Regions from separate parts of the Streptomyces sp. LMG1-1-1.1 genome, predicted to be linked through region 2. Evidence: riboswitches for the same ligand, from Rfam matches in the RefSeq annotation. Region 2 holds a riboswitch; each other region holds the start of a gene.
What was found. Region 2 has a riboswitch for cobalamin ahead of cobN (cobaltochelatase subunit CobN). Riboswitches for the same ligand answer to the same signal wherever they lie in the genome.

Region 1: linked by a shared signal. The riboswitch ahead of MRBLMG1_RS35300 (cobalamin biosynthesis protein) and the one ahead of cobN (cobaltochelatase subunit CobN) in region 2 are both predicted to bind cobalamin.
Region 3: linked by a shared signal. The riboswitch ahead of MRBLMG1_RS13405 (ABC transporter substrate-binding protein) and the one ahead of cobN (cobaltochelatase subunit CobN) in region 2 are both predicted to bind cobalamin.
Region 4: linked by a shared signal. The riboswitch ahead of MRBLMG1_RS04615 (energy-coupling factor ABC transporter permease) and the one ahead of cobN (cobaltochelatase subunit CobN) in region 2 are both predicted to bind cobalamin.

The regions. Positions count from the first base shown of each region.
Region 1 covers NZ_JBFPNH010000087.1:46,099-53,382, forward strand. The annotation lists gene ypfJ (KPN_02809 family neutral zinc metallopeptidase) at 1-28, shown strand, start outside; gene MRBLMG1_RS35275 (VOC family protein) at 96-500, shown strand; gene MRBLMG1_RS35280 (hypothetical protein) at 521-1,933, opposite strand; gene MRBLMG1_RS35285 (alpha/beta hydrolase) at 2,049-3,176, opposite strand; gene MRBLMG1_RS35290 (inorganic phosphate transporter) at 3,551-4,816, shown strand; gene MRBLMG1_RS35295 (hypothetical protein) at 4,829-5,050, shown strand; cobalamin riboswitch at 5,163-5,299, shown strand; gene MRBLMG1_RS35300 (cobalamin biosynthesis protein) at 5,338-6,312, shown strand; gene MRBLMG1_RS35305 (cobyric acid synthase) at 6,309-7,284, shown strand, end outside.
Region 2 covers NZ_JBFPNH010000021.1:321,947-329,230, reverse strand. The annotation lists gene MRBLMG1_RS12180 (precorrin-2 C(20)-methyltransferase) at 1-942, opposite strand, end outside; gene MRBLMG1_RS12175 (precorrin-8X methylmutase) at 939-1,598, opposite strand; gene MRBLMG1_RS12170 (cobalamin biosynthesis protein CobG) at 1,595-2,854, opposite strand; cobalamin riboswitch at 2,930-3,067, shown strand; gene cobN (cobaltochelatase subunit CobN) at 3,107-6,733, shown strand; gene MRBLMG1_RS12160 (DoxX family protein) at 6,903-7,250, opposite strand.
Region 3 covers NZ_JBFPNH010000023.1:10,528-17,811, forward strand. The annotation lists gene MRBLMG1_RS13385 (amino acid permease) at 183-1,616, shown strand; gene MRBLMG1_RS13390 (Mov34/MPN/PAD-1 family protein) at 1,693-2,118, shown strand; gene MRBLMG1_RS13395 (GlxA family transcriptional regulator) at 2,109-3,062, opposite strand; gene MRBLMG1_RS13400 (HD domain-containing protein) at 3,135-3,773, shown strand; cobalamin riboswitch at 3,766-3,900, shown strand; gene MRBLMG1_RS13405 (ABC transporter substrate-binding protein) at 3,943-4,914, shown strand; gene MRBLMG1_RS13410 (FecCD family ABC transporter permease) at 4,911-5,990, shown strand; gene MRBLMG1_RS13415 (ABC transporter ATP-binding protein) at 6,022-6,807, shown strand; gene MRBLMG1_RS13420 (putative leader peptide) at 6,852-6,968, shown strand; gene MRBLMG1_RS13425 (MoaD/ThiS family protein) at 7,071-7,284, shown strand, end outside.
Region 4 covers NZ_JBFPNH010000012.1:172,849-180,132, forward strand. The annotation lists gene MRBLMG1_RS04585 (FAD-dependent oxidoreductase) at 1-313, opposite strand, end outside; gene MRBLMG1_RS04590 (PadR family transcriptional regulator) at 517-1,053, opposite strand; gene MRBLMG1_RS04595 (FAD-dependent oxidoreductase) at 1,100-3,115, opposite strand; gene MRBLMG1_RS04600 (ATP-binding cassette domain-containing protein) at 3,324-4,214, opposite strand; gene cbiQ (cobalt ECF transporter T component CbiQ) at 4,211-4,960, opposite strand; gene MRBLMG1_RS04610 (energy-coupling factor ABC transporter substrate-binding protein) at 4,967-5,359, opposite strand; gene MRBLMG1_RS04615 (energy-coupling factor ABC transporter permease) at 5,368-6,066, opposite strand; cobalamin riboswitch at 6,096-6,302, opposite strand; gene MRBLMG1_RS04620 (PTS-dependent dihydroxyacetone kinase phosphotransferase subunit DhaM) at 6,381-6,821, opposite strand; gene dhaL (dihydroxyacetone kinase subunit DhaL) at 6,962-7,284, opposite strand, start outside.

The DNA of each region.
Region 1 (7,284 bases), on a different contig from region 2:
CATGGCCCAGTGCAACACCTTCCGCTGACTTGTCGGCGGCGGCTGCGAGACTGAGATCCAGGTCACATTCGGCTGCGCGAGAGGAAACGATCGGGATGGCTGACACACCCGACATCTGTCCGGCCCTGCGGTACGAGGACGCGAAGGCGGCGATCAAGCAGCTCACGGAGGGCTTCGGCTTCTCCGAGCACGCCGTCTACGAAGGCGAGGACGGCCGTGTGGTGCACGCCGAGCTCGCGTACGGGAACGGCATGCTGATGCTCGGCAGCAAGGGCAGCGGCACCGAGTTCGACAAGCTCATGGCCGGCGCCGGCCCCGTCGCGGTGTACGTGCGCGTGGCCGACGTGGACGAGCACCACGCCCGTGCGGTGGCCCAGGGCATCGAGATCGTCATGCCGCCCGCGGACCAGGAGTACGGCTCCCGGGACTACACGGCCCGGGACGCCGAGGGCAACGTGTGGAGCTTCGGTACGTACGCCCCCGGCGCGACGACGGGCTGACCGCCCCGGACGGCCCCGGCTCAGGCTCCTCCGGTGTGCACCTGGAAGGCGGCCCTGCGGACGGCCTTGGCCAGCGCCGGGTCCGGGTGGGCGGCGGCGAGGGCCACCAGGACCTGCACGGTACGGGGGTGGCCGACGGCCCTGACCTCGTCGAGCAGCGCCGGGACCGTGCCCTGCACCGCGGACTCGAGGTGGCGGACGAGCAGCGCGCTCTCACCGTGGTCGGCGACGGCCGCCGCTGTGTCCACCCAGAGCCAGGTCGCCTCCTCGCGGGTCAGCACCTCCTGGGCGTCGTCCGGGTCCGCGCCGTCGTACTCCGCGAGCCAGAGCAGCGCGTACGGGCGCAGCGAGGGCTCGGCGACGGTGGCCCGGACCTCGGCCTCGGCGGGGGCTCCGACGACCCGGAGCGCCTCGAACGCGAGCCCGCGCAGCAGGGCGTCCTCGCCGCGGGCGACGGCGAGGAGTTCGGTCACCGCGCTGGACAGGGTCCGGGCCGCGAGCCAGGCGCGGTACTCGTCGCGGGCCGGGCCCGGGGTGAGCCGGGCGCAGCCGCGGAGCATGTCCTCGGCGGACTGCTCGATGTTGCCCGCGGGGCTCTGCGCGGCGACGCAGATCTGCTCCAGTTTGACCCAGACCGCCCAGTTGCCGAGCGGGGTCAGGGTGGCGTGACGTCCCTCCGCGCCGAGGTCGAGGGTGAGCGCGCCGACGGCGGCCAGGCCCTCCAGCGCCCAGTCGAGGAGGGCGGGGAGTCCGTCGGTGCCGGGGGTGGCCGTCCCCGCCTCGGGAGCCGGTTCGGCCGCGGGTACCTCGCAGCGCTCCTCGCGGAGCTCCTCGACCCGCTGGCCGAGGAGGTCGAGGAGGACCGGGACGAGCACCGGGCCCTGGGAGAGCTGGAGCAGCGAGAGCACCTGCGGGACGGCCTCGACGACCTCGGCGACGGCGCTCGGCGCGACCCCTTCGGGGGCCGGGTGGACCAGGGACCAGGCGTCGAAGAGGGCGACCCAGCCGCGCAGTACGGCGGAGTCGTCGCGGTCCCAGGCGTGCAGCCGCCAGCCGGGGCGGACGGTGTCGCCGTGCAGTTCGACGAGGCCGGCGAGCCGGGCACGGTCCCAGCCGGCCCGGATCCGGTCGGCCGTCAGGTCCAGTGCGGCCGCGGCCCGTTCCGGTGCGGGCACGGGCCCGGAGCCGGTGCGGGCGGCGATGTCGGCCCCGTGCTCGACGGCGGCCCAGCGGGCGAGCCGTACGGCGTCGGCGAGGACCTGCCGGGCCTGGCGGGCGAGTTCCGCGCGGGGCGGAGTGCCCTCGGGCGGCCGCGGCGCCGGCCGGGTGCGCCGGGTCGTCACGGCCCGTCGGGCGGTGGCCAGGGCCCGCGGGCGGACGAGTCGGAGTCTGGAGTTGCGCGCCAATGGTTCATCGGGCTTTCGAGACGTCACGGGGGCAGTCTTCCCGCTGACGGCCCGAAAGCCCAATCGGAATCCGCAGCCCCGTCAGAACGGCCCCCGAACCGCGGCCCGGGGCGGCTCCTCGGGGGCGTCGCGCGGGCCGCCGTCAGAGCAGCGGGGTGAGGAAGCGGCGCAGGGACTCCTCGTAGTGGACCGGGTCGGCGTTCCACATGGCCGCGTGCGGGGCCTGTCGGACGGTCCGCAGACTGACCAGGTCGGGGCGGCGGGCGGCGAGCTCGACCGACGACTCCCAGGGGGCGATGGTGTCGTCGGGGCCGTGCACGAGGAGGACCGGGACCCGCAGGGCGTCCGGCGCTGAGGCGGCCCGGATGCGGTCGCCGTGCGGGCCGGTCCTGCCCTGGGCGGCGCGGACGGCGAGCGGGAGCAGCGGGCCGGGGACGTGCCGGGCCGCGGCGAGGTTGCGGAGGGTGGCCTCCCAGTCGAGGACCGGCGAGTCGAGGACGAGGCCGGCGATCCGGTCGCGCACCCCGGACTCGGCGGCGGCGCGCAGGGCCATCGATGCGCCGGTCCCCCAGCCGTGCAGGACGACCTGGGCGGCGCCGCGGCGGACGGCGTAGCGGATGGCGGCGTCGACGTCCCGCCACTCGGAGTCGCCGAGGTGGGCGAGGCCGTCCGGGGACGGGGGCGCGCCCTCGTCGCCGCGGTAGGTGGGGACGAGGACGGGGATCTTGCGCCGGTTGAAGAAGGGGACGACGTTCAGCGGGTGCTCGCGGGTGGTGCCGAGGCCGTGCAGGGCGATCACCCAGATGGTGCGCGGGCCGGGGACGAGCCAGGCGGGCAGGGGGCCGAGTTCGCCGGGGATCTCGACGTCCTCGTACGGGAGGCCGAGGGCGGCGGCCGGGGTGCCGCGGTGCAGCTGGGGGGTGAGGCGGACGCGGGCGCCGGGCCCCGGGGTGCCGAGCTCGACGCGTTCCAGACGCCGGACGACGGTGTCGGCGGTGTGCGGGACGCGGTCGAGGACGGGGCCGACGACGGCGTGCAGGCCGGGGGCCTCCAGTCCGTACGTGCCGGGGCGCAGCGAGGCGAGGCTGCGGGTGAGGGTGATCCGTTCGGGGCCCGTGGCGTGCACGGTCAGTCGGGGGTCCCCGGGCAGGGGACGTCCTGACGGCACCTTGAGGGCGACGTCGCTGGCGTACCGGCCGGCCGCTACCGCGGCCGCGCCGACACCGATCAGGGTGGTGACGGCCGCTGCCGTCGCTGTAGCCGGGCGCACGCTCCCAGTGTCGGCAGGGCGGCGGCGGCCTGCCACCGGACGGACCCGGTCGGGGGCTCCGGACCGGTGCGCCCGCACTCCCCCTGGGGGTGACATGGGTCTCCTCGACGGGGTCCCCCGGTCGGATGGTCCGGTCCAGGGAGCGGAACGGGGTGGTGGGGGAGGAACCGGGGCAGGTCGCATGTGCCCGGGAACCGCCTGGATTACCAGGGGTCGCAGGGCGACCGCATCGTGGACAGGACCCCGGTCCGGGAGCTAAGCGGAATCTCTTGACACCGGATAGGGACACCACGCCGCCCGCCCCAGTTCATCTTCCGTTCACCCAGGTTGCCTACGTTCAACGAGCCACTGACGTCAAACGATTGCCTGGGTAAATGGAACACATCACGCTGCTGCTCGCCATTGTGGTCGTGACAGCTCTCGTGTTCGATTTCACGAACGGTTTCCACGACACCGCCAACGCGATGGCCACGACCATCTCGACCGGTGCGCTCAAGCCCAAGACGGCGGTGGCCATGTCCGCCGTGCTGAACCTCGTCGGAGCGTTCCTGTCCGTGGAGGTCGCCAAGACGATCTCCAAGGGCCTGGTGAACGAGGAGGGCATCCAGCCCGAAGTGATCCTCGCCGCGCTCGTCGGCGCGATCCTCTGGAACCTGGTGACGTGGCTGGTCGGACTGCCGTCCAGCTCCTCCCATGCCCTCATGGGCGGCCTCATCGGCGCGACCATCGCCTCCATCGGCCTCAGCGGTGTCAACGGCGAGGTCGTCGTCACCAAGGTCCTCATCCCGGCCGTCGCCGCCCCGGTCGTCGCGGGCATCGCCGCGATGCTGGGCACGAAGCTGACGTACAGGATCGGCGCGAAGACCGAGGAGCAGCACACCGCCAAGGGCTACCGGGTCGGCCAGATCGCGTCCGCCGGTCTCGTCTCCCTCGCCCACGGCACCAACGACGCCCAGAAGACGATGGGCATCATCACCCTCGCCCTGGTCGCCGGCGGCACCCTCGCCCCCGGCTCCAACCCGCCGGTCTGGGTCATCGTCTCCGCCGGTGCGGCCATCGCCCTCGGCACCTACCTCGGTGGCTGGCGCATCATCCGCACCATGGGCAAGGGCCTCACCGACCTCAAGCCGCAGCAGGGCTTCGCCGCCCAGACCAGCGCGGCCACGGTCATCCTGGCCTCCTCCCACCTGGGCTTCTCCCTCTCGACCACGCACTCCGTCTCCGGTGCCGTCATGGGCGCGGGTCTGGGCCGCAAGGGCGGCGTCGTCCGCTGGTCGACCGCCACCCGCATGTTCGTGGCCTGGGGCCTGACCCTGCCGGCCGCCGGCCTGGTCGCCGCCGGAGCCGAGTACGTCGCCCGCCAGGGCGACTGGGGCGTCTACCTCGTCGCGGCCTTCCTGGTCGCCTCCTGCCTCGGCATCTGGCTCGTCTCCCGCCGCCAGGTCGTCGACCACACCAACGTCAACGACGTCGAGGACGAGGCCCAGGCGGACGGTGTCGTGACCACCGCCATCGCGGCCGTCACCCCGCCGCCGGCCGGCTCCGTCGCCGCCGTCGCGGACGAGGACCTCAAGACCACCATCCCCGCGCCGGCTCCCATCGACCCGGCCGCTCCCCAGGCCCCCGCCGCAGCGGTGTAAGGAACCAACGACATGAAGATCGACTGGGCAGCTCTCGGCTCCGTCTTCGGAGTCAGCCTCGTGGCGACCGTCGCCCTGGTGGGCCTCTTCACCCTCGGCGTCATCGGCCTCTCCAAGCAGGAGCAGGCCGCCGCCCAGGGCGGCTCCGCCACCCTGGCCCGCACCGGCGCCTACGCCTGCTTCGGCCTCTGCCTCGCGGCCGTGGCGTACGGCATCTACCTGATCGTCGCCTGACGGTCCCGGGTACCTCGGCCGGGCGGTCCGCACCTTGGGTGCGGACCGCCCGGCCGTCGTGTTTGTGGTGCTTCGCACAGTGACGCGACGCAGGTCAAGGGTGAGTTGACGGGTGTTCTCGGGCCGTGGTGGACTGCCGAGGCCATTACGGCGGCAGCAGAGGAAGCCCGGTGCGAATCCGGCGCGGTCCCGCCACTGTGACCGGATCCGCAGGGTCCGGGAGCCAGGAACTCGCGCCGCCCGTCACGTCGATCCAGGGCGCGGACCCTGAGTGAGGACATAGCGCCATGCCCGGCTGCAGCCGCAGCGTTTCCCGAGCCACCGGTGTCTTCGCGTACGGTGCGGCCCTCGGCCTCGTCGTCGACCGGCTCGTCGGCGATCCCCGACGCGGACATCCCGTCGCCGTGTTCGGCCGGGCCGCGGCCGGCGTCGAACGGGCCCTGTGGCGCGACCACCGCGGTTGGGGCGCCCTGCACACCGCCGTCTGCGCCGGCACCACCGCGGCCGCCGGCGCCCTCGCCGCCCGGACCGTACGCGGCAACCGCGCCGCCTCCGTCGCCCTGACCGCGGCGACCGTCTGGGCCGTCGTCGGCGGCACGACCCTGGGGCGAGAGGCCCGCACCATCGGAGGCGCGCTCGCCGCCGGGGACCTGGAGGGGGCCCGCGAGCGGCTGCCCCACCTCTGCGGCCGCGACCCGCACTCCCTCGACGGTCCCGCGATGGCCCGCGCGGTCGTCGAGTCCGTCGCCGAGAACACCTCCGACGCCGTGGTCGGCGCCCTCTTCTGGGGCGCCGTCGCGGGCGTGCCGGGGCTCGTCGGCTTCCGCGCCGTCAACACCCTCGACGCGATGGTCGGGCACAAGTCCCCCCGCCACCGCCGCTTCGGCTGGGCCTCGGCCCGGCTCGACGACGTGGCCGGCTGGCCTGGGGCCCGGCTCACCGCCGCCCTCGCGACCGTCGCCGGCGGCGATCCGCGCGGAGCCGTACGGGCCTGGCGGGCGGACGCGGCGAAGCACCCCAGCCCCAACGCGGGCCCGGTCGAGGCCTCCTTCGCGGGCGCGCTCGGCGTGCGGCTCGGCGGCACCCTCGCGTACGGCGGGCGGGTCGAGCACCGGCCCGTGCTCAACGGGGAGGGGCGGGCCGTCGAGGTCGCCGACATCGAGCGGGCGGTCCGGCTGTCCCGCCGGATCACCGGACTGACCCTGGCCGCCTGCGTGGGCGGCCGGCTGATCGTGAGCGCGCTGAAGCGGAGGAACGCATGAGGGGTGGCGGACTGCTCGTCGCCGGGACCACGTCGGACGCCGGTAAGAGCGTCGTGACGGCCGGCATCTGCCGCTGGCTGGTCCGGCAGGGCATCAGGGTCGCACCGTTCAAGGGACAGAACATGTCCCTCAACTCCTTCGTCACGAGGGAGGGCGCCGAGATAGGCCGCGCCCAGGCCATGCAGGCGCAGGCGGCCCGGGTGGAGCCGACCGCCCTGATGAACCCGGTGCTGCTCAAGCCCGGCAGCGACCGCTCCAGCCAGGTCGTCCTCATGGGCAAGCCGGTCGGCGAACTGAGCGCCCGCGGCTACCACGGCGGCCGGCAGAAGGAACTCTTCGAGCCCGTCCTCGCGTGCCTGGAGGAACTCCGGGGCATGTACGACGCCGTGATCTGCGAAGGGGCGGGCAGTCCGGCCGAGATCAACCTGCGGCGCACGGACATCGTGAACATGGGCATCGCGCGGGCCGCGAAGCTGCCCGTGGTCGTCGTCGGCGACATCGACCGGGGCGGCGTCTTCGCCCAGTTCTTCGGCACGACGGCGCTGCTGAGCCCCGAGGACCAGTCCCTCGTCGCCGGATACCTGGTGAACAAGTTCCGGGGCGACGTCACCCTGCTGGAACCCGGCCTCGACATGCTGCACGGCCTCACCGGGCGCCGGACGTTCGGCGTCCTGCCGTACGCCCACGGGCTCGGCATCGACGAGGAGGACGGCCTCCGGGTCTCGCTGCGCGGCACCGTCCGCGAGTCCGTCGTCGCGCCGCCGGTCGGCGCCGACGTGCTGCGGGTCGCCGTCTGCGCCGTACCGCTGATGTCCAACTTCACCGACGTCGACGCGCTGGCCGCCGAGCCCGGTGTCGTCGTCCGGTTCGTGGACCGCCCGGAGGAGCTCGTCGACGCCGACCTGGTCGTCGTGCCCGGCACCCGGGGGACGGTCAAGGCGCTGGCGTGGCTGCGCGAGCGGGGGCTCGCCG
Region 2 (7,284 bases):
CTCGGACTCGACCTTGTTGTCGGAGCCGTGGCGGATCTGGCCGGGGCGGAGCACCGGCACCCGGTCGAGGTAGGTGGTGTAGCCGACGAGGACGTCGGCGTTGACGAGCGCGCCGCGCGACTCGGGCGTCAACCAGGGCGCGCCGGCCGGGCCGGTGCCGACGACGACGACCTCGCCCCGGTCCCGTACGGGGGGCTGCTGGTCGACGCGGGAGGGCAGGACGGCGACCGAGAAGTAGGGGACGGTGGACGGGTCCACGTCCGTCAGGCGCTCGGTCCGCTCGCCGGCCATGAACGCCCGCTCCACGTAACGGGCGTCGTCGAGGCGCCCGGCCCGCTCCAGGGCCCGCTTCACGGTGGGGAAGGTGCGGCCGAGCTTCATCACGACCGCCGAGTCGGTGCCGGCGAGACGGGCCGTCAGCTCGTCCTCGGGCAGCGTGCCGGGGATGATCGTGAGGACTTCCTCCGCCTCGCACAGCGGCTCGCCGAGGCGGGCGGCGGCGGCGCTCACGGAGGTGACGCCGGGGATGACGGTGGTGTCGTAGCGGTCGGCGAGCCGCTTGTGCATGTGCTGGTAGGAGCCGTAGAACAGCGGGTCGCCCTCGGCGAGGACGGCGACGGTGCGGCCGGCGTCGAGGTGGGCGGCGAGGCGGGCCGCGGCCTCCTCGTAGAAGTCGTCCAGGGCGCCCCGGTAGCCGCCGGGGTGGTCCGTGGTCTCCACCGTGAGCGGGTACATCAGCCGCTCCTCGACGTGGTCGTCGCGGAGGTGTTCGGCGGCGATGGAGCGGGCGATGGAGCGGCCGTGGCGGGCCGAGTGGTACGCGACGACGTCGGCGGCGGCGATGGCCTTGACCGCGGCGACCGTCATCAGGTTCGGGTCGCCGGGCCCGAGGCCGACGCCGTACAGCTTGCCCTTCACCGGTGCGTCCTCGGTGCCGCTCATGCCTGGATCTCCGCTTCGTGGGCGATGGCGTTGATCGCGGCGGCCGTCATGGCGCTGCCGCCGCGTCGGCCGCGTACGACGAGGTAGTCGAGGCCGAGTTCGTGGGCGCGGTCGGCGAGCGCGTCCTTGGATTCGGCGGCGCCGATGAAGCCGACCGGTATGCCGAGGACGGCGGCGGGCCGGCCGGCGCCCTTGGCGACCATCTCCAGGAGGTGGAAGAGGGCGGTGGGGGCGTTGCCGATGGCGACGACGGAGCCTTCGAGGCGGTCCCGCCAGAGTTCGAGGGCGGCGGCGGAGCGGGTGGTGCCGAGTTCGGCGGCGAGGGCGGGCACGGCCGGGTCGGACAGCGCGCAGACCACCTCGTTGTCGGCGGGCAGCCGCTTGCGGGTGACGCCGCTGGCGACCATCTGCGCGTCGCACAGGATCGGGGCGCCGGCGCGGAGGGCCGCGCGGCCCCGGGAGACGACCTGCGGCGAGTAGGCGATATCGCGTACGAGGTCGGTCATGCCGCAGGCGTGGATCATCCGGACCGCCACCTGGGCGACGTCGGCGGGCAGGCCCGCCAGATCCGCCTCGGCGCGGATCGTGGCAAAGGACTGGCGGTAGATCTCCGCCCCGTCCTTCTCGTAGTCGAACATCGTGTCGCTCTCGCTCATCTCGTCGTCGTGCGGGCCGTGGTGACAGCTTCGGTCAGGGCGGTACGGGAGGTGGGGGCGCCGTCCACCAGGTAGGCGCCGTCGGCGGTGGCGACGACGTCGACCCAGGTGCCGTGCGGGTGACCGCAGCGGCGCTCGCACCCGGAGTAGTGGACGGGAAGGACCGGGAGGCCGGCGGCTCGGGCGGGACCGGGCCGCTCGGGGGCCGCGTCGGCGCGGACGTCCGCGAGGGACTTGGCGCAGCCGGGCCGCCCCGTGCAGGCGGTGACGCCCGCCCCGGGGGAGTCGGGGCAGGTGATCAGCCCGTGCGCGGCGAGGCCGGCGAGCCGGTCGGCCGCGGCCCCGACCACGACGGCGCCGCGCCACGGCGTCAGCCGGACCTCGTCGGCGGGCAGCAGCGCGCGCAGCTGGGCGGCGGTGAGGCGGCCGAGGGGCGCGAGGACGTACAGGGCGCCGGTGCCGAGCGGCCCGGGGGCGGGCGGCGTGCCGAGGACGAGGAGCGACCGCGCCGGCGGTACGGGCTCCGCCGCGATCCCGGCCCGGCCGAGGGCGCCCGGCACGTCCGGGGCGGACCCCTCCGGTAGTTCCCGCACCCGCCAGGCGCCGTTCCCGGCCTCGCGGGCGGCGTCGAGGAAGGCTCCGGCGGCGGCGAGGGCGGCGCGGGGCGCGTCGGCTCCGGCGATCCGGAAGGCCCTCCCGCCGACGTACATGACGACTGTCCCCGGCTCCGCTGCGACCAAGGTCACATCGCCGCCGAGGCCCGCCACGTCTCCGCGGCCGTCGTCGAGGACGAAGAGGAAGCGGCCCGAGAGCGCCGCCGCCCAGGGCTCCGCGCAGAGCAGGGAGTCGAGCGCGCGGGCCCACAACTGGACCTCGGGGCCGCCGAGTCCGTCGAGTCCGGCGGTCGGCGAGGCGACGATGTTGCGGACGCGTTCGTGGGTGGGGGAGGGGAGCAGGCCCGCGTCGGCGAGCAGTTCCGCGAGGGTCGCGCCGCAGTCGTCCGCGAGGCCGCGGAGTTCCGCGTTGCCCCGCGAGGTGACGCTGATCCGCCCGTCGCCGAGGGTCTCCGCCGCGTGCGCCAGGATCTCGACCTGACGTGCCGTCAAGCGCCCTGCGGGCAGGCGCAGTCGGGCCAGCCGACCGTCGTCGGCCGCGTGCAGGCGCAACGCCCCTGGGCAGGCGTCTCCGCGGTCCCGAATGCGAGGTTCGCCCGGTTCGGGAGCCGGGGGTGGGGTGGGCGGCATGGCGGCGAGCATACCCACGGGCCACCGGCCGACCACCGGGTGTGATCCGGCCGACTCCCCGGCACGCCCCGCCCCGCCGACGGCACGATCTACTATGCACACGGCATGGGGTCGCAGGACCCCGGGGAGGAAGCCCGGTGAGAATCCGGCGCGGTCCCGCCACTGTGAACCCGTACCAGCGATGGCACGGGTGAGTCAGGAACTCCCCGCCATCCACACGACCACCCGGGGCGCGGACAACCCCGAGGAAGGCCTGAGCTCGCCATGCTTCTGCTGCTGTCGCACTCCGACACCGACCTGCTCAGCGCCCGTGCGGCGAACGCCGGCTCCGCCGGCGGCCCGGTCGAGTACCGCTTCGCCAACCCCTCCCGCCTCCCCCTCGCCGACCTGCCCGGCCTCCTCGACGACGCCGAACTCGTCGTCGTCCGCCTCCTCGGCGGCCTCCGCTCCTGGCAGGAAGGCCTCGACGCGATCCGCGCGGCCGGAAAGCCGGTCGTCGTCCTCAGCGGAGAACAGGCCCCCGACGCCCAGCTGATGGAGGCCTCCACCGTCCCCGTCGGCGTCGCCACCGAGGCCCACGCCTACCTGGCGCACGGCGGCCCGGAGAACCTGGAGCAGCTGGCCCGGTTCCTCTCCGACACCGTCCTGCTCACCGGCCACGGCTTCGAGGCCCCGGCCGCCGCCCCCACCTGGGGCCCGCTGGAGCGCACCCCGAAGCCCACCGACGGCCCGACCATCGCCGTGCTCTACTACCGCGCCCACCACATGAGCGGGAACACCGCCTTCGTCGGCGCCCTCTGCGACGCCATCGAGGACGCCGGAGCCCGGGCGCTGCCGCTGTACGTGGCCTCCCTGCGCGCCCCCGAGGCGGAACTCGTCTCCGTCCTGCGGGGAGCCGACGCCATCGTCACCACCGTCCTCGCGGCCGGCGGCACCAAGCCGGCCGAGGCGCAGGCCGGCGGCGACGAGGAGGCCTGGGACGCGGGCGCGCTCGCCGCGCTCGACGTGCCGATCCTCCAGGCGCTGTGCCTGACCGGCTCGCGGTCCGCGTGGGAGGAGAACGACGAGGGCCTCTCGCCGCTGGACGCCGCCAGCCAGGTCGCCGTGCCCGAGTTCGACGGCCGGCTCATCACCGTCCCGTTCTCCTTCAAGGAGATCGACGAGGACGGCCTGCCCGCGTACGTCGCCGACGCCGAGCGCGCTGCCCGCGTGGCCGGGATCGCCGTCCGGCACGCCCGGCTCCGCCACATCCCGAACGCCGAGAAGAAGCTGGCGCTCGTCCTCTCCGCGTACCCGACCAAGCACTCCCGCATCGGCAACGCGGTCGGCCTCGACACCCCCGCCTCCGCCGTCGCCCTGCTCCGCCGCCTCCGCGAGGAGGGCTACGACTTCGGACCGGAGGAGGACCTCCCCGGCCTGGTCTCCGGCGACGGCGACGAGCTGATCTACGCCCTCATCGAGGCCGGCGGCCACGACCAGGACTGGCTCACCGAGGAGCAGCTCGCCCGCATCCCGGTCCGCATCCCGGCCGCCGACTACAAGCGCTGGTACGCGACGCTGCCCGCCGAACTCCGCGAGCGGGTCGAGGAGCACTGGGGCCCGGCGCCCGGCGAGATGTTCCTCGACCGGTCCCGCAACCCGGAGGGCGACATCGTCCTCGCCGCCCTGCGGCGCGGGAACCTGCTGATCCTCATCCAGCCGCCGCGCGGCTTCGGCGAGAACCCGATCGCGATCTACCACGACCCCGATCTCCCGCCGTCCCACCACTACCTGGCCGCCTACCGTTGGATCGCCGCCCGCGCCGAGGACGGCGGCTTCGGCGCCGACGCCATGGTCCACCTGGGCAAGCACGGCAACCTGGAGTGGCTGCCCGGCAAGAACGCCGGCCTGTCCGCCGCCTGCGGCCCGGACGCGGCGCTCGGCGACATCCCGCTGGTCTACCCGTTCCTCGTCAACGACCCGGGCGAGGGCACCCAGGCCAAGCGGCGCGTCCACGCCACCCTCGTCGACCACCTGGTCCCGCCGATGGCCCGCGCCGACTCGTACGGCGACATCGCGCGCCTGGAGCAGCTCCTCGACGAGTACGCGCAGATCTCCTCCATGGACCCGGCGAAGCTGCCCGCGATCCGCGCCCAGATCTGGACGCTGATCCAGGCCGCCAAGCTCGACCACGACCTGGGCCTCCAGGAGCGCCCGGAGGACGACGGCTTCGACGACTTCCTGCTGCACGTCGACGGCTGGCTGTGCGAGGTCAAGGACGCCCAGATCCGCGACGGTCTGCACGTCCTCGGCGGCGCCCCGGAGGGCGAGGCCCGCGTCAACCTGGTCCTCTCCATCCTGCGCGCCCGCCAGATCTGGGGCGGCACGCAGGCGCTGCCCGGCCTGCGCGAGGCCCTCGGCCTCGACGAGTCGGCCGCGACCCGCACCACCGCCGACGAGGCGGAGGAGAAGGCCCGCGCGCTCGTCGAGGGCATGGAGGCCGCCGGCTGGTCCGTGGCCGCGATCGACACCGTCGCCGCCGCGTACGGCCCCGAGGTGCACGCCGTGCTGCGGTTCGCCTGCGAGCAGGTCGTGCCGCGCCTCGCCGCCACCACCGACGAGCTGACGCACGCCGTGCACGCCCTGAACGGCGGCTTCGTCCCGGCGGGCCCGTCCGGCTCCCCGCTGCGCGGCCTGGTCAACGTCCTGCCGACCGGCCGGAACTTCTACTCGGTCGACCCGAAGGCCGTGCCGTCCCGGCTCGCCTGGGAGACCGGCCAGGCCCTCGCCGACTCCCTCCTGGAGCGCTACCGCACCGACAACGGCACGTGGCCGACCTCGGTGGGCCTCTCCCTGTGGGGTACGAGCGCGATGCGCACCGCCGGCGACGACGTCGCCGAGGCGCTCGCCCTGCTCGGCGTCCGTCCGCTGTGGGACGAGGCCTCCCGCCGCGTCAACGGTCTGGAGCCGATCCCGCTCGCCGAGCTCGGCCGCCCGCGCGTGGACGTCACCCTGCGCATCTCCGGCTTCTTCCGTGACGCGTTCCCGCACGTCATCGGTCTCCTCGACGACGCCGTGCGGCTCGTGGCGGGCCTGGAGGACGAGTCCGCCGAGGACAACTACGTCCGGGCGCACGCGCAGGCCGACCTCGCCGAGCACGGCGACGAGCGGCGCGCCACCACCCGCATCTTCGGCTCGCGCCCCGGCACGTACGGCGCGGGCATCCTCCAGCTGATCGACTCGCGCGACTGGCGCACGGACGCCGACCTCGCCGAGGTGTACACGGTGTGGGGCGGGTACGCGTACGGGCGCGGGCTCGAAGGCCGCCCGGCGCGCGCCGAGATGGAGACCGCGTACAAGCGGATCGCGGTCGCCGCGAAGAACACGGACACCCGCGAGCACGACATCGCCGACTCCGACGACTACTTCCAGTACCACGGCGGCATGGTCGCGACCGTGCGCGCGCTCAAGGGCACCGCGCCCGAGGCGTACATCGGCGACTCCACCCGCCCGGAGACCGTCCGCACCCGCACCCTCGTCGAGGAGACCTCCCGGGTATTCCGCGCCCGCGTGGTCAACCCGCGCTGGATCGAGGCGATGCGCCGCCACGGCTACAAGGGCGCGTTCGAGCTGGCGGCGACCGTCGACTACCTCTTCGGCTACGACGCCACGACCGGCGTCGTCGCCGACTGGATGTACGACAAGCTGACGCAGGAGTACGTCCTCGACCCCGCGAACCAGGCCTTCCTGAAGGAGGCCAACCCCTGGGCCCTGCACGGCATCGCCGAGCGGCTCCTCGAAGCCGAGTCCCGCGGCATGTGGGAGAAGCCGGACCCGGAGACCCTCGCCGCCCTGCGCCAGGTGTTCCTGGAGACGGAGGGCGACCTGGAGGGGGCGGCGGACGAGGACTAGTCCTCGCGCGCCTCACCACAGCGGGAGTCGGCCCCGCTCACCGTACGGGGGTCGGTGGGCGGGGCCGGCTCCTTGCGCACACTCAAGACGATACGTCTCGTATCGTGGGAGTCTTGGAGCCGCGGGGCCTCGGAGTCTTGGTGCCTCGGGGTCTCGGAGCCTCGGAGGGTCAGGCGGAGGCTATGCGCAGGACCAGCGCGGCCGCCGAGATCAGGGTGAGCACCGCCGCCGGCGCCAGCTCGTAGTCCTTCACCCGCAGGTGGGCGATGACGGCGCCGGCGAAGTAGAGCACCAGGCCGACGGCCGCGGCCTCGCCGAGCAGCGGGACGAAGAGGCCCGCCAGCAGGCCGAGCGCCCCCGCCGCCTTCGCGGTCGCCAGCAGCGGCAGCCGGCTCTCCGGCACGCCCACCTTGGTCATGTTGCCGACGACCTGCGGGTTCCTGGTGAAGGTCATGAAGGCGGAGCCGGTCGCCGCGAGGGCGAGCAGGGTCGCGACGACGGCGTAGGCGATGAACATGGAGGTGCTCCAACGGTCCGGGGACGAAAACCGT
Region 3 (7,284 bases), on a different contig from region 2:
CGATCGCCCCCCACCCCGTGATAAATCTTCACGACCGCTCGGGGACGCCACCCCTGTTCCCGAGGGCGCTTGGACCGGCTGACCGCCGGTGGCACTCCATCCACATCCGGGGGGATCAGGAACTGATCCGCAGCAGACGCACTCGCAGTCGCGCGGATCGGTATGGAGAAAGGCGCACCACCATGACCTCAGTGCAGGTCAAGCAGCACGACGGCAACGAGGCCGAGGACTCCGCATCGGGCGAGGGCTACCACCGGGCACTCGGCGCCCGCCAGATCCAGATGATCGCGATCGGCGGCGCCATCGGCACCGGACTGTTCCTCGGTGCGGGCAAGGGCATCTCCATCGCGGGACCGAGCCTGATCCTCGCGTACGCCATCGCGGGCCTCGTCATCTTCTTCATCATGCGGGCACTCGGCGAGCTCCTCATGTACCGCCCGGTCTCGGGCTCCTTCTCGGAGTACGCCCGGGAGTTCATCGGCCCGTTCGCGGGCTTCGCGACCGGCTGGACCTACTGGCTCTTCTGGGTCGTCACCGGCATCACCGAGGTCACCGCCGCCGCGACCTACATGACGTACTGGTGGGACATCCCCCAGTGGCTCTCCGCCCTCGTCTTCACCGTGATCCTCTACGGCGCCAACCTGATCTCCGTGAAGCTCTTCGGTGAGCTCGAGTTCTGGTTCTCCATGGTCAAGGTCACCGCGATCGTCGGCATGATCCTGATCTGCGCCGGCATCCTCACCCTCGGCTTCTCCGACGCCGGCGACACCGCCTCCGTCACCCACCTGTGGGACCTCGGCGGCTTCTTCGCCGGCGAGGACGGCATCGGCTCGACCCTGATGACCCTCCAGATGGTCATGTTCGCGTTCCTCGCCGTCGAGCTCGTCGGCGTCACCGCGGGCGAGTCCAAGGACCCGAAGACGGTCCTGCCGAAGGCGATCAACACCGTGCCGTGGCGCATCGCCGTCTTCTACGTCGGCGCGCTGATCATGATCCTGTCGGTCGTCCCGTGGACCGAGTTCAAGCCGGGCGTCAGCCCGTTCGTCGCGGCCTTCGAGAAGATGGGCCTCGGCGTCGGCGCCGCCATCGTCAACTTCGTCGTCCTCACGGCGGCCCTGTCGTCCTGCAACTCGGGCATGTACTCCACCGGCCGCATGCTGCGCGACCTCGCGCTCAACGGCCAGGGCCCGAAGGCCTTCACCAAGCTGACCAAGTCCGGCACCCCGCTCGTCGGCACCACGGTCTCCGCCGCGCTGATGACGGTCGGCGTCTGGATCAACTACCAGTGGCCCGGCGAGGCGTTCAACTACGTCGTCTCCTTCGCCACCATCTCCGGCATGTGGGCCTGGATCGTCATCCTGATCTGCCAGATCCGCTACCGGATCAAGGCCGACCGGGGCGAGCTCCCGCAGTCGCCGTTCAAGGCGCCGGGCGGCATCTGGTTCAGCGCCTTCTCGCTCGCCTTCATCACCATGGTCATCGTGACCATGGGCATGGACAAGGACAACCGCGTCGCGCTGTACGGCGCGCCCGTCTGGGGCCTCGTCCTCGCCGTCTCCTACCTGGTCCTCAAGGCCCGCAACCCCGAGGGCGCGGCCTTCGCCAAGCGCTCCTGAGCGACCCGCGTCCAGCATCCGGGCCGTCCCGTACCACTCCTCGGTACGGGGCGGCCCGTCTGCTTATCCTGTCGGCATGCTGACCATCACCCGGGCCCTGTACGACCAGATCGTGGAACACTCCCGCGCGGACCACCCCGACGAGGCCTGCGGCGTGGTCGCCGGCCCGGCCGGCAGCGGCCGCCCCGAGCGGTTCATCCCCATGCTGAACGCCGCCCGCTCGCCCACCTTCTACGAGTTCGACTCCGCGGACCTCCTCAAGCTCTACCGCGACATGGACGACCGCGACGAGGAGCCCGTCATCGTCTACCACTCGCACACCGCCACCGAGGCCTACCCGTCCCGCACGGACATCTCGTACGCCAACGAGCCGCACGCCCACTACGTCCTCGTCTCCACCGCCGACACCGACGGCGCCGGCCCCTTCCAGTTCCGCTCCTTCACCATCGTCGAAGGCGTCGTGACCGAAGAGGACGTCGAGATCGTCGAGGCCTACGCGTAGGACGCGCCCGCCGACGTCGTGCGGAACCGCGCCAGATAGGCGGAGGGCGTCACCCCGAAATGCCGGGCGAACGCCCTCCGCAGCGTCTCGTCGCTCCCCAGACCGCTCCGCGCCGCCGCCCCCGTCACGCTCGCCCCGCCCTCCAGGAGCATCCGGGCCGCCTCCACCCGCACCCGCTCCACGTACCCCGCCGGCGTCGCCCCCACCTGCTCCCGGAACAACCGGGTCAGATGCCGGGCGCTCACCCCCGCCCGCCGCGCGAGCACCGGAGCACTGTGGTCCGCCGCCGGATCGGCCACCACCGCGTCAAGGAGCGGCCGGACCACCGGATGCGCCGTCGGAGGGGTCCGCGAGGCGGCCGAGAACTGCGACTGGCCGCCCGGCCGCTGCAGGAACACCACCAGGTCCCTGGCCACCGCACGGGCCGCCTCCGGCCCCCGGTCCTCCTCCACCAGCGCCAGGCACAGGTCGATCCCGGCCGTCACCCCCGCCGAACTCCACACCTCCCCGTCCCGCACGTGGATCGCGTCCGGATCCACCACCGCCTCCGGAAACCGGCGCCCCAGCTCCGCCGCGTGCTCCCAGTGCGTCGTCGCCCGCCGCCCGGCCAGCAGCCCCGCCGCACCCAGCGCGAACGCCCCCGTGCACACGGACGCCACCCGCCCCGAGCGCGCCGCGAGCCCCGCCACGGCCGGAGCCGCCGCCACGCACAGCTCCACGTCCACCGCCCCCGGCACCACCAGCGTGTCCGCGCCCGTCACCGCCGCCACCGCCACGTCGGCCCCGATCCGCAGCCCGCACGACGTCCGCACGTCCCGCCCGCCGGGCGTACACACCAGGACCTCGTAACCCGACCCCGCCGTGGAGAACACCTCCAGGGGAGCCGAGACGTCCAGGAGCCGGACACCGTCGAAAGCCGCCACCACCACCGTGTGCACCGTCATGTGTCCGATTCTGTGGGATACCCGTCCGTACGGACATGGCGGGGGTACGGGCCCGGCGACGAGGCTGGTCCCATGAACGCACTCGCGCTGATCCCCGACAGCGGCCTCGCCACCGCCGCCACCGAACTCGTCCGCGACACCACGAGCGAGCTGATCTACGACCACTCCCGCCGCGTCTACCTCTTCGGCGCCCTCCAGGGCCGCGCCCGCGGCCTCGCCTTCGACGCCGAACTGCTCTACGTCGGCGCGATGTTCCACGACCTCGGCCTCGGCGAGAAGCACCGGGGGAGCGGCCGCCGCTTCGAGGTCGACGGCGCCGAGGAGGCCGCCGCGTTCCTCCGCGCCCACGGCGCCGACGAGGACGCCGTCCGCCGGGTCTGGACCGCCATCGCCCTCCACACCACCCCCGGCGTGCCGGAGTTCATGGAGCCCGAGGTCGCGCTCGTCACGGCCGGCGTCGAGTACGACGTCCTCGGCATCGGCTACGACGACCCCGCCGCCGTCAGCCCCGGCGACCGGGCCGCGATCGTCGCCGCCCACCCCCGCCCCGACTTCAAGCGCCGCATCCTGGAGGCCTTCGCCGACGGCATCGCCCCCAAGCCGGAGACCACCTTCGGCAACGTCAAGGCCGACGTCCTGCGCCACTACGCCCCCGGCTTCGTCCCCGGCGACTTCGTGACCACCATCCGCGACTCGTCCTGGCCCGAGTGAGAGACTGGCCGGGACCCAAAGGCGGCAGGACCCAGGAAGCCGGTGCGAATCCGGCACGGTCCCGCCACTGTGACCGCCTCCCCCGGGGAGGCGGAAGCCAGGAACTGACCTGCCGCCTTCTCACCACCGATCGGGGACGTGGAAATCCCCGGAGGAGGCCCGTTCCGCCGTGTCCTGGCGTCGCCCGCTGCTGTCCGCAGCCGTCCTGATCCCGCTGCTCGCCGCCTGCTCGGCCGCCCCCGAGGCCGCCGCGCCACCCGCGAAGCCCGCCGCCGGATTCCCGTACACCGTCACCAACTGCGGTGTGCCGCACACCTACCAGGCCCCGCCCCGGCGTGCGGTCACCATGAACCAGCACGTCACCGAGATCATGCTCGCGCTCGGCCTGGAGAAGTCGCTCGTCGGCACCGCCTACCTCGACGACGCGATCCTCCCCGCGTACGCCAAGGCGTACGGCACCGTGCCCGTCCTCGCGAAGGAGTACCCCTCCAAGGAAGCCCTCCTCGCGGCGAACCCCGACTTCGTGTACGGCGGTTACTCCTCCGCCTTCTCCGCGAAGGACGGCCGGAGCCGCGACGACCTGGCGCGCTCCGGCATCGCGACCCGCCTCAACACCGAGTACTGCCCCACCGGTTCGCCCACCGTCGACGACCTCTACCGCGAAGTCCGTGAGACGGGCCGGACGTTCGGCGTCGCCGACCGCGCCGAGACCTGGATCCGGCAGGCCCGCGCCACCGTCGCCGCCACGGAGAAGCGGCTCGACGGCACCCGGCCCGTCTCCGTCTTCGTCTACGACAGCGGCGACAAGACCGCCTTCACCGCCGGCGGCAAGGGCATCGGCAACGACCTCGTCACCCGCGCCGGCGGCCGGAACGTCTTCGCCGACCTCGACAAGGCCTTCGGCGACGCCACCTGGGAACAGGTCGTCGACCGCCGCCCGGACGTCATCGTCATCTACGACTACGGGTCCACCACCGTCGAACAGAAGAAGAAGCGACTCCTCGACGACCCCGCCCTCAAGGACGTCCCCGCGATCCGGAACCACCGTTTCGCCGTGCTGCCGCTCTCCGACACCGTCCTCGGCGTCCGCGTCCCCGCCGCCGTCGACAAGCTGGCCGCCCAGCTCCACCCCGCCCGGTGAGCACCGCCCTCCGCCCGGCCGCGACCCCCGTACGCACCGCACCCCCCGGCCGCGGCCCCGCGCACCCCGGCCGGTACGCCCTCGTCGTCACCGGACTCGTCCTCGCCCTCGCCGCCGCCGCGCTCGCCTCCCTCGCGCTCGGCTCCGTCCGCGTCCCGCCCGGCCACGTCCTCGACGCCCTGACCGGGCGGGCGGCCCCCTCGCCGCACCGCACGATCGTGCTCGACGTACGACTGCCCCGCGTCCTCCTCGGCATCGTCGTCGGCGCCGGACTCGCCGTCGTCGGCGCCGTCCTCCAGGCCCTCGTCCGCAACCGGCTCGCCGACCCCTTCCTCCTCGGGATCTCCTCCGGAGCCTCCGCCGGCGCCGTCCTCGTCCTGGTCCTCGGCATCGGCGGAGGGGTCACCACCACCCTCGCCCTGCCCGCAGGAGCCTTCGCCGGCGCCCTGCTCGCACTCGTCCTCGTCTACGGGCTCGCGCGCCGCGGCGGGACCATGACCGGCGCCCGCCTCCTCCTCGCCGGCGTCGCCGTCTCGTACATCCTCTCCGCCCTCGCCACCCTGCTCCTCGTCGTCGCCGGACGCCCCGAACAGTTCCAGGAAGCCATGTACTGGTCCCTCGGCGGCCTCGGCAGCGCCCGCTGGGACACCCTCGCCCTGCCCGCCGCCGTCCTCGCCCTCGGCGTCGCCGCCCTCCTCACCCTCGCCCGCCCCCTCGACCTGCTCCTCACCGGCGAGGAGGGCGCCACCGTCCTCGGCCTCGACACCGCCCGCTTCCGCGCCGCCGTCTTCGTGCTCGCCTCCCTCGTCACCGCCGTCATGGTCGCGGCCAGCGGAGCCGTCGGCTTCGTCGGCCTGATGGCGCCGCACGCCGCCCGCCTCGCCGTCGGCGCCCCCCACCGCCGCCTCCTGCCGGTCGCCGCGCTCGGCGGCGCGCTCGCCCTCGTCCTCGCCGACCTCGGCGCCCGGACCGTCGCCGCACCCCAGGACATCCCCGTCGGCGTCCTCACCGCCCTCACCGGCGGCCCCTTCCTCCTCTGGCTGATGCGCCGCCGCCCCGAAGGAACACCCCTGTGACCGCGCCGCACCGCCCGGAAGGACCACGCCCGTGACCGAGCTCCGCCTGCGCGGACTCTCGTACGAGGACCGCCTCCGCTCCGTCGACCTCACCGTCGGCCCCGGCGAGACCGTCGGCCTCATCGGCCCCAACGGCAGCGGCAAGACCACCCTCCTGCGCTGCGTCTACGGCACCCTCGCCCCCACCTCGGGCCGCGCCACGCTCGACGGCGACGACCTCCGCGCCCTCGGCCCCAAGGCCCGCGCCCGCCGCGTCGCCACCGTCCCGCAGGACGCCGCCGCCGAGTTCGAACTCACCGCCCGCGAACTCGTCGCCCTCGGCCGCTCCCCGCACAAGCGGTTCTGGGAGGGCGACACGGACGCCGACCGGGAGCACACGGCGGCCGCCCTCGCCCGCGTCGGCCTCACGGACCTCGCCGACCGCCCGTACCCCACCCTCTCCGGCGGCGAACGCCAACGCGCCCTCGTCGCCCGCGCCCTGGTCCAGGACCCGGCCCTCCTCGTCCTCGACGAACCCACCAACCACCTGGACATCCGCCACCAGCTCGACGTCCTCGGCCTCGTCCGCACCCTGGGCACCACCAACCTGCTCGCCCTCCACGACCTCAACCTCGCCGGGGCGTACTGCGACCGCCTCTACGTCCTCGAACGCGGCCGGATCGTCACCGGCGGCACCCCCGCCGAGGTCCTCACCCCCGCCCTCCTCGACGCCGTCTACGGGGTGGACGCCGAGGTCATCCCGCACCCCAGGACCGGCAGCCCGACCGTCGTCTACCTGCACAGTCCGCCAGGCGGTCAGGAAGCATCCACCATGTGAGATCACATTCCGGAACCCGGACCGGGAATCGATACGATGAGCCCATGGTTTCCCACGACGTGAGCGAAGAGACTCCGGGCACAGTCATGCTCGTAGGCCGCCTGCACGTCGACCTGTGCCGCCTCGCCAGCGCGATGTGTACGACCCGCGCCGCGTTCTGAACGACCGCCGAACGACCGGCCGAGCGCACCTCACCGCACGACCCCTCCGCGCGGGGCCCCAGCAGCGCGCCCACCACGCCACTTCCGACAGGAGCCCACGCCATGGCCATCGAGGTCCGCATCCCGACCATCCTCCGCACCTACACCGACGGCGAGAAGGCCGTCGAGGGCAGCGGTGACACCCTCGCCGAGCTCTTCGCCGACCTGGAGTCCCGCCACAACGGGATCGAGGCCCGCATCGTCGACGCCGGCAAGCTCCGCCGCTTCGTCAACGTCTACCTGAACGACGAGGACGTCCGCTTCCTCGACGGCATCG
Region 4 (7,284 bases), on a different contig from region 2:
ACCACTGGCCGTTCTGCCACTGCACCATGTCCTCGGGCACGCCCACCTTCGGCGCCCCGAGCTCCCCCAGCTCCGCCATGAACCCGGGCAGCAGCTCGTCGAGCGCCCGCTGCCCGCCCGCGATCAGCACGTGCAGATGCCGTCCCTGCGGCACCCCCGCCCGCGCCTCCTGCCCCTCCGGGTACCGGTCGCGCTCCACGACCGTCACCCGCTCCGCGTGCTCCGCCAGCACCCGCGCGGCGAGCAGCCCAGCGAGACTTCCCCCGATGACCACCGCATGACGTGTCACGCGGTGCCCCAAGTCGTCGGCCATACCCGCCCTTTCCTCTCGTGGACCCAGAACTCCCCAGTATCCACGCCCCTCCGCCCCGCGTCGCCCCTGCCCGGTCCGGCCACTGCCCGCGCGGGAACACACCGGACCCCGGCCCGAGGCGGTCCGCCGGGCCGTGGACCTGCACACCTGCCCCTCCCCGCGCCCAACCCTCAGGCCCGATCACGCGCCCGGCCCCCGTGCCGTCACTCCGTGTCGAGCTCCGTGAGGGAGCTGGTGAGCCACTGGACCCAGAAGCGTTCCATGTCGATGCCGCCGCGTAGGACGAGATGGCGGAGGCGGTCGGGTTCGGTGAGGCGGCGGTCGGTGGGGAAGTCGCGGGCTTCGATGGCGAGGTACTCGTCCAACTGCTCGCGGTGCAGGGCGAGGTGGCGCCGGAGTTCGGTGCGGAGCCCGGGGGCGCCGACGACGGCGGCGGCGCGCATGCGGAGGAGGAGGGCGGCCCGCAGGGGCTTGGGGTCCTCCGCGCGGGCGACCCAGGTGCCGAGTTCGGCCCGGCCCGCGGGGAGCACCTCGTACTCCTTCTTCTGCCCCCGCGCGGGCACCGGGGCGGGTAGGGCGCGGATGTGCCCCGCCTGCTCCAGTTTGCCGAGCTCGCGGTAGATCTGCTGGTGCGTGGCCGACCAGAAGTAGCCGATCGACTTGTCGAAGCGGCGCGTCAGTTCGAGGCCGGAGGACGGCTTTTCGAGCAGCGCGGTGAGGATCGCGTGCGGGAGGGACATGCTCGCATCCTAGGTTCGGCCGGCCACGGTGATCAGCGAGCGGGCGTCACAGGGTGGCCGCGAGGCGGGTGCCCTGGTCGATGGCGCGCTTCGCGTCCAGCTCGGCGGCCACGTCGGCGCCGCCGATCAGGTGCGGGGCGCGGCCCGCCGCGACCAGAGCGTCGTACAGGTCCCGCTTCGGCTCCTGCCCGGAGCAGAGGACGACGGTGTCGACGGGCAGGAGCTGCTGCTCGCCGTCGACGGTGAGGTGCAGGCCCTCGTCGTCGATCCGGTCGTAGGAGACGCCCGCGACCATGGTGACGCCCCGGTGCTTGAGTTCGGTGCGGTGGATCCAGCCGGTCGTCTTGCCGAGTCCCGCGCCGACCTTCGAGGCCTTGCGCTGGAGGAGGTGCACCTGGCGGGGCGGGGCGTTGCGCTCGGGCGTGCGCAGGCCGCCGCGGTTCTCGTAGGAGGTGTCGACGCCCCACTGGCGGAAGTACGTCTCGGGGTCCTGGCTCGCGCCTTCGCCGCCGTCCGTGAGGAACTCGGCGACGTCGAAGCCGATGCCGCCCGCGCCGATGATGGCGACCCGGTCGCCGACGGGCGCGCCGTCGCGCAGCACGTCGAGGTAGCTGACGACGCTGGGGTGGTCGACGCCCGCGATGGCGGGCGTGCGGGGGGAGACGCCGGTGGCGACGACGACCTCGTCGTAGCCGTCCAGGTCGCCCGCGGTGACCAGGGTGTTCAGCCGGACGTCGACGCCGCGCTCGGCGAGCTGGACGCGGAAGTAGCGGAGCGTCTCGTCGAACTCCTCCTTGCCGGGCACCTGCTTGGCGACGTTCAGCTGGCCGCCGATCCGGGCGGAGGCGTCGAAGAGGGTGACGGCGTGGCCGCGTTCGGCCGCCGACACGGCGCAGGCGAGACCGGCCGGGCCGGCGCCGACGACCGCGACGCGCTTGGCGAGGCGGGTGGGGGAGAGGACGAGCTCGGTCTCGTGGCAGGCGCGCGGGTTGACCAGGCAGGACGTGATCTTCAGGTTGAAGGTGTGGTCCAGGCAGGCCTGGTTGCAGCCGATGCAGGTGTTGATGGTGTCGGCGCGGCCTGCCGAGGCCTTCGCGACGAAGGCGGGGTCGGCGAGGAACGGCCGGGCGAGCGACACGAGGTCGGCGCGGCCGTCGGCGAGGATCTCCTCGGCGACCTCGGGCGTGTTGATGCGGTTGCTGGTGACGAGCGGCACGGAGACCGCGCCCATCAGCTTCTTCGTCACCCAGGTGTACGCGCCGCGCGGCACCGATGTGGCGATGGTGGGGATGCGCGCCTCGTGCCAGCCGATGCCCGTGTTGATGATGGTCGCGCCCGCCGCCTCGATCTCCTTGGCGAGCTGGACGACCTCTTCGAGGGTGGAGCCGCCGGGGACGAGGTCCAGCATGGACAGGCGGTAGACGAGGATGAAGTCCTCGCCGACCCGCTCGCGGATCCGGCGGACGATCTCCAGGGGGAAGCGGACGCGGTTCTCGTAGCCGCCGCCCCAGCGGTCGGTGCGCTGGTTGGTGGCGGCCGCGATGAACTCGTTGATCAGGTAGCCCTCGGAGCCCATCACCTCGACGCCGTCGTAGCCGGCCTCCTTGGCCAGCTCGGCGCAGCGGGCGTAGTCCTCGACGGTCTGCTCGACCTCGTCGTCGGTCAGCTCGTTCGGTACGAAGGGGCTGATCGGCGCCTTGATCGCGCTGGGGCCGACCAGGCCAGGGTGGTACGCGTACCGGCCGAAGTGCAGGATCTGCATCGCGATCCGGCCGCCCTCGGCGTGCACGGCGTCGGTGATCAGCCGGTGCTCGGCGACCTCCTCGGCGGTGGTCAGCTTGGCCCCGCCGTCCCACGGCCGTCCGGCCTCGTTGGGTGCGATGCCGCCGGTGACGATCAGGCCGGCGCCACCCTTGGCCCGCTCCGCGTAGAAGGCGGCCATGCGCTCGAAGCCGTGCTCAGTCTCCTCGAGGCCGACGTGCATCGAGCCCATGATCACCCGGTTGGGCAGGGTCGTGAACCCCAGGTCGAGCGGGCTCAGCAGGTGCGGGTACGGGGTCATGGGGCGCCTCCTCGGGCAGGATCGTCGACCTCAGTTCTAGGGGACCCCCTGTGGTTGTGCAACTAGTTGCAGAAGATTGGGGACGTGACATCTACTACTCGGTACCCACGGACGCCACCGCTCAGGACGGGCCGCCGACCCCCGTCGCGTGCGTCCCCGCCACCTGCGGCTCGACCGCCTGTGCCCTGACGGTCTGCGCCCTGACCGCCTACGCCCCGGCCACCTGCGCCCCGGCCCCCTGTGGCCCGGCCCAGGCGTCCAGGTCCTCGGGTGTCCGGGGCTCCCGCGCGTCCGGGGTGAGCAGGCCCTGTGCGCGCAGAAGGCGGGCCACGGTGGTGCCCCAGGGCCGGCGGAGCCGGGCGGCGGCGAGGAGGGCGTCGTCGGCGAGGAGCTCCGCGACCGGCCCCGTGCGAAGACCCGAGGGCGAGAGGACCGCCGCCTCGTCGGCCCAGCGCAGCGCCAGGTCCACGTCGTGCGTCGCCATCACCACCGTGGTGCCCGACGCGCGGAGCCGCCCGAGGGCGTCGAGGAGCATCTCCTGGCCGTGCGGGTCGAGGCCGGCCGTCGGCTCGTCCATGATCAGGACCCGGGGCCGCATCGCCACGGCGCCGGCGATGGCGGCCCGCTTGCGCTGACCGTACGACAACAGGTGCGTCGGCCGGTCCGCGAGCGCCACGATGTCCAGCGCCTCGAGCGCCTCGCGCACCCGGAGCCGCACCTCGTCCTCGGGCAGCCCCAGGTTCATCGGCCCGAACGACACGTCCTGGCCGACCGAGGCCGCGAACAGCTGGTCGTCCGGGTCCTGCACCACGAGCTGCACGGTGGTCCGCAGCCGGGTCAGGCCCCGGCGGTCGTACGTCACCTCCGCACCGTCCAGGAGCAGCGAACCGCCCCCGCACCGCAGCCCGCCGCTCAGCAGCCGCAGCAGCGTCGTCTTGCCGCTGCCGTTGCGGCCGAGGAGCGCGACGGCACGCCCCTCCGCCACCGCGAAGTCCACGCCCGACAGGACGGCGGGCCCGTCCTCGTAGGCGAACCCCGCCCCCACCAGCTCCACGACCGGCGTCGAGCCCCGGGGCGTCGTCGCGTTCTGAGGCGTCACGGAAGGAACCTTTCCAGTACGAGGGTGAGGGCGACGAGCCCCCCGAGCAGCACGGCCGTCGCCGCGAGGAACCGGCGGGAGATCCCGCACGCGGGCACGAGCACCCGCAGCGTCCCGTCGTACCCCCGCCCGGCGAGCCCCGACTGCAGGCGCTGCGCCCGGTCGAAGGCCCGGACGAACGTGGTCGCGCCGAGCCCCGCGAGCGAACGCCAGGTCGCGGCCCGGGTGGTGTGCCCCAGACGCGCCGCCTGGGCCTGCCGGATCCGGGACAGCGAGTCGAGCAGCAGGAAGATGATCCGGTACATCACGAGCGCCACGTCCACCACCGGCGCCGGCACGCCCGCCCGGACCAGCCGGGGCAGCACGTCGGACATCGGCGTCGTGAACGCGAACAGCAGCACCCCGAGCGAAGCCGACGCGGTCCGCAGCAACAGCCCGCCCGCGTGCGCCGGGCCACCGGGCGCCAGCGCCACGACTCCCCGCGCCCCACCCACCTCGAACAGCAGCGGGACCGCGCCCGTGACACAGAACCCGAGCGGAACGCGAAACGCCCGCCACAGCTGGCGGCCCGGCACGCCGGCCGGCCCGAGCAGCACCCCGAGCGTCACCGCCGCCACGAGCACCGCGCCCGGCCACGGCGGCAGACCCACCGCGCACAGCGTCAGACCGAAACCGAGCACCGCCTTCTCGGCGGGATGGCGGGAGCGCCAGCGACTGCTGTGCGCCGCCGCGTCGATGGGCAGCATCGGCGACTACACGTCCCGCCCGTCGACGGGCCGGGCAGCGGCCCCCGTGTCGCCCTCGTCCCCTGCCGCACCGTCCGCCTCGGCCCTCGCCGCCGCGGCCCGCGCCTCCCCCTGCCGGCGGCCGCGCCGCAGGCCGAAGTAGTACGCCAGGACGCCGGCGCCCAGGGCCGCCTGGAGCGCGAAGAGCGCCGACTCGATCTCGCCGGACGGCGGCTCGTACAGGGGGCTGAACCAGGGCTCGTAGTCGGGAGCGAGTTCGGAGACGGCCGTCTCCGCCTCCCCGTCGGACCCGGTGAACGGCTGCTCCTTGTGGTCGCCGAGACCCAGCGCCAGCGGCAGCACCGCGAGCGCGACGACGACCAGCAGCAGCAGTCCGTTGATCTTCGCGTTTCGGCTGATCCTGACGCTCATCGCGCGGCCGCCTCCTTGTCGAGCGCGGTCCGCGGCCGGGGGAGGACACCCAGCCGGGTCAGCTCGCCCTTGCTCGACTGGGTGAGGAGCCGCATCACGAGCACGGTGAGCAGGCCCTCGCTCACCGCCAGCGGAATCTGCGTCACCGCGAAGATCCCGCCGAACTTGGCCAGCGCGCCCGCCACCCCCGTCCCGGCGTCCGGGAACGCCAGCGCCAGCTGCACGCTGGTGACGCAGTACGTGGAGAGGTCGGCGACAAACGCGCCGAAGAAGACGGCCACCATCAGCGGCGTACCGAACCGGCGCAGCAGCCGGTACGTCCCGTACCCCGCCCAGGGCCCGACGATCGCCATCGAGAAGGCGTTGGCGCCGAGCGTGGTCAGGCCGCCATGGGCGAGCAGCAGCGCCTGGAACAGCAGGGTGATCGTGCCGAGGACCGCCATGATCGGCGGCCGGAACAGGATCGCGCCCAGCCCCGTACCGGTCGGATGAGAGCAACTACCCGTCACCGACGGAAGCTTGAGCGCGGACAGGACGAACGTGAAGGCGCCGGACGCGCCCAGCAGCAGCGTGGACTCGGGGTTGGACCGCACCTCTCGGGTCAGCGCGCGGACCCCGTGGACGACGAACGGGGCGGCCGCGACGCCCCAGGCGGCGGCGTGAGCGGGGGGCAGATACCCCTCGGCTATATGCATGGTCGGGAGACCCTCTCCAGCACCTCGTGGATGGACAACGCACCCTGGCCGGTCTCCTGGCTGACGGTCATGCCGTCCGACTCCGCCTTCCCACACCGCGGCGGTCTCCCGTCGCGGTCCAGTGGCTTCCCCGAGGGTGTTCCCCGCGGGGGTGGAGCCGGACCTCCCGATCACAGTGGCGAGGGCCGCACCGGTACTGCACCGGTTTCCCGTACACCAAGGCCCTGCGACATTAGTGGGTTGACCTGCTGCATCACAACACGGTCGCCACCCGGCGCGCCCCCTCCGTCACTCCGCGCACTCGCCGCGCAGCCTCATTCCTTCCGGTACGCGTACGCCTCCGAGGCCGCCGCCGCCACCGCGTCGAGGTCCCCGCCCGCGCTCGCCGTCACCAGCGCCGCGACCGCGCCCTCGACGAACGGAGCGTCCACCAACCGCGAACCCGCGGGCAGTTCGTCCCCCTCGGCCAGCAGCGCCTTCACCGTGAGCACCGCGCTCCCCAGATCGACCAGGAGCGCCACCCCGGCACCCCGGTCCACCGCCCTCGCCGCCTCGGCGATCAGCTCCGAACTCGTCCCCAGCCCCCCGTCCGGCGTCCCACCCGCCGCCGCCACCGGCGCGAGCCCACCCCCGCCCGCAAGCCCCCGCGCCAGCTCGACCACGGCCGCCGCGACCGCCGCACTGTGCGACACGAGCACGATGCCGACGGAGGCGGAGGGGGAGGGGGAGGGGGAGGCGGACGCGGACGCGGACACGGACGCGCCCGACGTCGACGAGACGGATGTCGGAGCGCCGGGTGTCGGAGCGTCGGGTGTCGAAGCGTCGGGAGTCGAAGCGTCGGATGCCGAAGCTCCGGACGTCGAAGGGCCGGGAGTCGACCCGTCAGTCGCCGTGTTCAAGACACCCCCTCGGTGCGCGCGGTCTCGGCGAGCGTCGAGAACAGCAGGGCCGACGACGTCGCCCCCGGATCCTGGTGCCCGACCGACCGTTCGCCGAGGTAGCTCGCCCGACCCTTGCGCGCCCGCAGGGGTACGGTCCCGAGGGCGCCCTCCTCGGCGGCGGCGCGGGCCGCGTCGAACGAGGTCCGCAGGCCCTCCACGGCCGGCACCAGCGCGTCCAGCATCGTCTTGTCGCCCACCTGCGCTCCGCCGAGCTGGGACACGGCGGCGACGCCCGCACCCAGTGCCTCCGCGAGCTGCGCGCGGTTGATCCGCTCGT